Regions from separate parts of the Arthrobacter alpinus genome, predicted to be linked through region 1. Evidence: predicted binding sites of a transcription regulator. Region 1 holds the regulator's gene; each other region holds the start of a gene.
The links. The regulator LexA, encoded in region 1, represses DNA repair genes until DNA is damaged. The targets are predictions, from matches to a motif close to TCGAACANNTGTTCGA.

Region 1 (2,267 bases):
TGCGGGGCACCGTAGGGATGTTGTCCGCGCAGATCGTCGCGGAGCGGTAATTGGCTGAGGCGTTCAAACTGATCCATGGGACTAGTTTAAGTGCCGTGGACGTCAAGACTGAACTTGTGACAGGTAACGTCCGACCATTTGGCTATTTGGGGTTCGGGACAAACAGTTGCTGGCCTGCCTGCACCACGTTGGTGGTCAGCTCATTCAAGGCCACGATCTCACCCACGACTTCTCGAACATCGCGGCTTGAATCGCTGGCAGCCGCAATGGACCACAGACTCTCGCCTTGCAAGACCGTGACAGTGGTTGCGTAGTCCGCCATGTCGATGGGGCTGAACTTTGTGGCGGCGTTGGCAGGACTGGCCAGGGCTCCCAGGAGCAGGGCCAACACCGAGAATACGAGCACTGTGCTGAGCAGCAGGGCCGGAATGCCGAGCAGGATCATGCGCCCTCGCCGGGTCAGCCGCAGGGGCGCGGCGCCGGGGGTTGCTGCAAGGACGGGACGTCCAATTGTTGAAATCACCAATGCGCTCATGACTAAGGCTCCTTTTCACACCGTGAAGTTTCTTCCCGTGGGAGCCCACCAGGCGGGGCGTCCCAGTCGTTCCGCAGGAGCAAAACTTCCATAAACAATTTGTTCGATAGAACGTATGTTCTAACTCGCTACTACTGTTTTAGCATCTATTGACGACTCCTGACAAGACTCGCTAGAACAAATGTTTGAAATTCCCACTTTTCTGGCTTAATCTTGAGGGTAAGGATTCGCCTCTGAAAGCAGTCCACCAGCAGGCACTGACATTATTAGTGGCATCCACGAAAGGACCGAAGGATCATGACGCTCCCAGAACCTCCGCACCGCATCCCCCAGGCACCGAGCAGGGCCGGCATGAAGGGTCTGACGGTCCGCCAAAAGAAGATCCTTGAGTGCATCCAGCGCTCTATTGCTGACAAGGGTTACCCGCCGTCCATGCGTGAAATTGGCGACGACGTGGGATTGGCAAGCCTTTCCAGCGTCACCCACCAGCTCACCCAGTTGGAGCGGCACGGCTACCTGCGTCGTGATCCCAAGCGTCCACGTGCCATGGAAGTTCTCATTCCCCTCGTCCTTGACGACGGCGTGGTTGCCATTGAGGGTGTGAGCTCACCGGAGCAGGTCCGCAGTTCCAACGGCCTGAATTTTGCACAACTCAGCAGTTCCTCGGACACGGCATTCGTTCCGCTGGTGGGACGGATCGCCGCCGGCGGTCCTATCCTGGCCGATCAGATGGTCGATGACATCATGCCGTTGCCGCGCCAGATCGTCGGCAGCGGCGAGCTCTTTATGCTCAAGGTGGTTGGCGACTCCATGATTGACGCCGCCATCTGTGACGGCGACTGGGTTGTTATCCGGCGCCAGAACACCGCCAACAATGGTGATATTGTGGCCGCCCTGCTCGAGGATGAGGCCACTGTCAAGACGTTTCGCCAGCGTGATGGCCACACCTGGCTGTTGCCGCAGAACACCCGCTACGAGCCCATCCTGGGCGACAACGCCACTGTCATGGGCAAGGTCGTCTCGGTGCTGCGCAGCCTCTAGCAAATGCCAACGAAGAAGCGCCCCGGGCAATGCTCGGGGCGCTTTGTCGTGCGTGGCTCGCTGCGGGTGCCGGCACCCACCATCCCGAGGCCGTGCCGGGCTACTTGCCGGAGAGCCGCTCTAGCGCCGACAGGGCCACGGCCCTGTCCTTGGTGGACCAAAAAGGTGGCAGGGCGGCCCGCAGGAACCCGCCGTAGCTGGCGTTGGCCAGGCGGGAATCAAGGACCGCCACAACTCCCCTGTCACTGCTAGAGCGGATAAGCCGGCCCACGCCCTGGGCCAGGCGAATAGCCGCATGGGTTGCGGAGATGGCGATGAAGCCGTCCCCCCCGCTTTGGGCCACGGCCCTGGCCCGTGCCGTGACCAGCGGATCGTCGGGACGGGGGAACGGGATCCTGTCAATGACCACCAGCCGGCAGGAGGCCCCCTGCACATCAACTCCCTGCCACAAGGACATGGTGCCAAAAAGGCAGGTGTCGGGTTCCTCGGCAAATTCCTTGATCAGGCCGGCGATCGAGGCGTCTCCCTGACAAAGAATCTTGACCTTGAGCTTCTTGCGCAGCTTTTCGGCAGCGTCCTCGGCCGCACGGCGTGAGGAGAACAACGCCAGCGTCCCTCCCCCTGCGGCAGTGATCAGTGCCTCCAGCTCGGCCAACTGCTCCGGAGAATTTCCGAACCCGGGCTTTTGCAG
Region 2 (2,267 bases), 1.7 Mb from region 1:
TTTGAGATTGTGTGTGCCCGTCTGGAAGTGATGGGGATGGACCCGGAGCTAGCCATGTTGCCGTTCCAGCGGATCGTGGAGGCCTTCCATGAGCGGACCCGGCCCGCCGACTGGCATGAGTCGTTGATGAAGGCGTATGTGGTGGATGCCATCACCGAGGACTTTTACGCTGCCATCTGCGCGCACCTTGACGCGGACACCAGCGAGGTGGTTGCGCAGGTGCGCACCAGCGAGCAGCAGCGGGCACTGTTGGAGGAACGGTTGCAGACCATGTTGGGGGAGGACCCGCGGCTTTCCTCACGGCTGGCTTTGTGGGGACGGCGCCTGGTGGGCGAGGCCCTGGCTCAGACGCAAAGGATTGGAGCGCAGCACAGTTTTCTGGTGGGCTTGAGCCCCGACGGGACCCAGGAAGAGGCCGCCGCCGAGATTTCCGCAATCCTGACGTCCCTGACGCGCAGCCATTCCCGGCGTATGAGCCAGCTGGGGCTGACAGCCTAACTCGTCCCGCTGGGCTCCATCCAGCGCCCCGTCGCGCATTCTCAAACCCCGAGATCGGTGAGGATTCGCGCCACAGTCGCCTCCAGGGAATCCGCGGCCAGGATGCGCTGTTCGTGGATCCCGGGCAGCGGGTCCCAGCCGCGATACCATCCGCCCATCTGTTTTTCGCCGAAGTGGGCAGCCTTGCGCGGGCGGCTTTGGTGGCGGTGGACAGTCTCTTCCAGCGTCAGGTCATAGGCGTAGAACCAGCTGGGGCCGGGGTGTCCGTCGCGGAGCCGCCGGAACGCCTCACCGTACTTCGAAGCGTTGAATATGCCGTCCATGATGACCGTGCGCCCGTGGCGCAGGGCCAGTGCGCTGGAGCGTTCAATCAGCTCCACGGTGAGAGGGGAGTAGTTGCCCCTCTCGCCCAGGACCACCCTGCGGAAATAGTCCTGCTCGATCCAAGCCGCACCGAGTTCGCGCTGCAACGCCCTGGCCACAGTGCTCTTCCCGGAGCCGGAATTGCCGCGCAGAACAATGAGGATGGGCATGGTTCCATCTAAGCATGCACCCCGATTCGGGAACAGAGGGGGCCTGCCGGTGCTACACTAATTACTCGAATACTTGTTCTAGGCGGTGGTGTGGTGTTTGGTATGGACCTGGCAGTGCCGCTTGCCCCGGACACCGACCCCCGAGGGTTTCCTTCCCCGGCGCGCGATTATTTCAACGGCGGCATCGACCTCAACAGGCACCTAATTAGGGACCGCACATGCACGTTCATCATGCGCGTTGCGGGGGACTCCATGGCGGGCGCCGGTATCAGCGACGGTGACGAGGTCATCGTCGACAGGTCCCTTGCGCCCAAGGATGGTTCCGTGGTGGTTGCTGTGATGGATGGCGAGCTGTTGATCCGCCGCTTGGTGATGCGCGACGCCGGAACCTCCCTGCTCGCAGAGCCCGCCAACCAGCCGTTACCTGTCCCTGGCGGTGGCCCAGGTGCGGCGGAGCTCACCGTGTGGGGTGTTGTCACCCGCTGCCTGCACCACGTTTAGGTGCCTTTTCGTCCGGCAGGAAGCGGGTGGACCGCTAGGGGTGAGAAGGCTCCACACTGTTGATATTCAACGACTTGCCTCTTCGCGGGAGCCGCTCAGTATGAGTATTTACCTGCCGGCTAGCCCCGATCCGGTGGATGGCGAGCGCAACCTTTTGCTGGCAAAGTCACTCTTTGACAGAGTGATTGCGCAATTCCGTGGTCAAAACGATGCAGGCACAGAGACGGCAGTAGAAGAGTAACTGGCCGAATTGCTGGACGATACCGGCTTCCAAATGAGCTCAAAGAGCACATCAGTGTTGGTGATCGGTTTTCGATCACACAATTGCTCCGTGCAACTACTTTTCCGCAGGCGGCCTTGGTCCTTGCGATCTCCCAGAACGGGTTTCGCCCTGTGGAGGTGGCGCCAGATGCCACCGCCCATGAGGTTGACGTTCCAGGGGTGCCCAGTGACGCTGCCGACGCGGCACGACGCCATCGAGGAGATCGCGAGGCTTGCCATCTCGACGGGTGGGCGTGTTCCCGCCGTGCGGGCTGCTGGCCGGCCGGGGCAGCTCCAGGCCGGCGGAATACGGCGTTACGCCGTTTAGCCCCCCGACGCCGTCGTTCAGTATTGAGGAACAGCTGGACGGCAACTAAGGAGGCAGGTAGTCACCGGGATTCCCAACGGAACCAGCGGATCCCGATATAGGCGAACACGACGATTTCTGCGGAAGGGGGTCCAGCCCGCGACGCC
Region 3 (2,267 bases), 750 kb from region 1:
TCGTCCGGCGGGAGCCCTGCCTCGCGGTGGCTGCACCCGTCGAGCGTGACGTTGGAGTATCGAAGTGGTCTCATCTTGTTGCTCTCCCTTGATGCGCGCAGTGCGTTTTCAGCGGACCGACAGTTAGCCAGACCACAGCTTCGCTGGAGTCCCTCATGAAACGAGGATAAGCAGCCTCACCGCCCTACGGAAGTGTTCGCTCACGAATCCGGCCTTGATACGCCGGCCGAGTGAGACGCGCTCGGACTCGTGTTCAACTCCGGGTGAAGGAACGCCGTACGGCACAGTTCTCGGCATCGAACACTCCACGCCGCGGTAAACACTTTCGGGTACGCCGTTCCACATCCCAAGACGATCCTAATTTTCACCGACTACACACCGACTGAATTCCAGCTGACAGGCAGGCCAGCCCACTCCAACGCTCCACCGACCAATGATGCTGGCCAATGGCCCCACCGTGTCCTGTCCTCACGAGAAGCACACGGTCTTAAAGCTCATAGAAAGAGAGGCTAAACAAGCGGCACGTTTGGGACGGGGTAAATCGAAACAAAGCGTGGGGTGCTAGCTATTTCTTGAGTCATCACCGAAAGCGCTCGTGAGCTCGGTGGTAGTGCCACCTTAACCGGGCGCGGGCTGCTGGCTCCGCTGCTGCCAGCCGGCGCCTTTGGCTACTCGGCGAAGGCTTCACAGCCCGAACAGATCATCGCCACCGTGTGGCAGAGCTACTCATGGAGAGACTCCCGAACGACACCATCGCTGGCTGTTGGGTGTAACGCCGAAGACGGTTGCCAACTTGCGTCTCGCCGATGTTCTTGAAGCTGGGAGCGGAGACCAGGCTGGAGGCTGCAGTGCCAATACGCGGCTGAGGTGGCGTACTCGCGGCTAGGACTCGCCCTTACCTCCTGCACAGGCACGCCTATTCGGATATTTTTTCACTTCTTCAATATTAGGGGTTTGTACGTTCTAATTTTGGTGATGGAATGGTGTTATGGACAAATTCCATCCGGAGCTGATACCCCAAAGCGCAGGCACTCAGCCTGCGGCAGGGTCGTGGTCACCGGCGCCCGGCATAGTTGCCGCCTACCCAGTTCAGCATCCGGCATACCCGGCCCGGCGGCAGTGCGCCCGAGACCTCTCCTGCCCCGGCGCTCCTGTTCCCGACCTACCTGTTCCCAACCCGCCTGTTCCCAACCCGCTTGAGCTATCCCGACTACTGGCCAACGTGCCGCATCTGCCCGTCGCATCCTCCGATCTAGACATCGATTCCATCGAGGCTCTGGCTGAGGCCGAGTACCTGTGCTCTGTCTCCACCTTGCGCAGCCTCGCGCTCATCGAATCGGGGATTGCTGCCTTCAAGGCCAGGGCCATCGAACGGCTTGACGCCGCGTCCACGAGGCTCGGCATGGTTGCCGAACTGGACCCGTGGCAGCAAGAAGTCCTGTCGATTTCCACAACAGCCGAACTTTGTGCGGCCCTAGTCCTTCCCCAATGCTCCGGTGCGGAACTGAAGAGACAAAGCACGTCCTTAGTCCGCCAGCATCCAAATACCTTGGCGGCACTGTCCAACGGTTCCATCTCCTGGCGCAACACCAACGCAATCCTTGACCAACTTCAAACCCTGGCTGAAACTAAAACACCGTCCGGCAGCCAGGCCGTTCCGGACGAAGCACCGCGTGAGTTTGAGCACCAGCTGCTTGATCTGGCACCTGGAATGACCACTGCAAAATTCCTTGTCCACGCCCGCCGCCTGAGGGAACGCACCCACCCCTACAGCATGGCCACGCGCCATGTATTGGCAGTTGCCGACCGAAAACTGGTGCTTGTACCGGACCAAGATGGCATGTCATGGCTTTCGATGTTCCTTCCCGCGGACGCCGCGCAGGGTATCTGGAACCAAGCCACCCGCACAGCCCGCACCCTGCAGGGGCCACGTGAACACCGAACCTTGACCCAACTTCGTTTGGACGTGCTTGCGCAATGGCTGCTTGCAACCGGCACCTCTCCGGATCAAAGTCACGGCGCCATCAAAGCCGGCCAGGCGCAGGACACCGTTCCGGTAACCGATGACGCGGCGCCGGCGCAGGGCAGCGCCACCCGGCCCCTGGCGCAGGTCCTGGTCACCATTCCCCTGCTGACAGTGCTGGGCCGTTCCAATGAGCCGGCCGAGCTTGAAGGCTACGGCCCCATCCCGCCAAAAATGGCCCAGGAACTGGCCGCCGGCTGCCCCACGCTGTACCGGATCATGGTGGGCCCCTACACGAACGAGT

Region 2: a site for LexA is predicted at 1,097-1,112, ahead of AOC05_RS11715 (LexA family protein). Genes of this name have one in related genera too.
Region 3: a site for LexA is predicted at 692-707, ahead of AOC05_RS07475 (HNH endonuclease signature motif containing protein). Genes of this name have one in related genera too.

What each region holds. Positions count from the first base shown of each region.
Region 1 is NZ_CP012677.1:933,272-935,538, reverse strand. It holds gene AOC05_RS04055 (histidinol-phosphate transaminase) at 1-77, opposite strand, end outside; gene AOC05_RS04050 (LysM peptidoglycan-binding domain-containing protein) at 143-535, opposite strand; gene lexA (transcriptional repressor LexA) at 833-1,576, shown strand; gene AOC05_RS04040 (ATP-dependent DNA helicase) at 1,677-2,267, opposite strand, start outside.
Region 2 is NZ_CP012677.1:2,600,167-2,602,433, reverse strand. It holds gene AOC05_RS11725 (ferritin-like fold-containing protein) at 1-498, shown strand, start outside; gene AOC05_RS11720 (AAA family ATPase) at 540-1,031, opposite strand; gene AOC05_RS11715 (LexA family protein) at 1,134-1,532, shown strand; gene AOC05_RS19470 (hypothetical protein) at 1,633-1,773, shown strand; gene AOC05_RS20825 (hypothetical protein) at 1,926-2,222, shown strand.
Region 3 is NZ_CP012677.1:1,686,736-1,689,002, forward strand. It holds partial or broken gene AOC05_RS07470 (dihydrofolate reductase family protein) at 1-74, opposite strand, end outside; gene AOC05_RS07475 (HNH endonuclease signature motif containing protein) at 989-2,267, shown strand, end outside.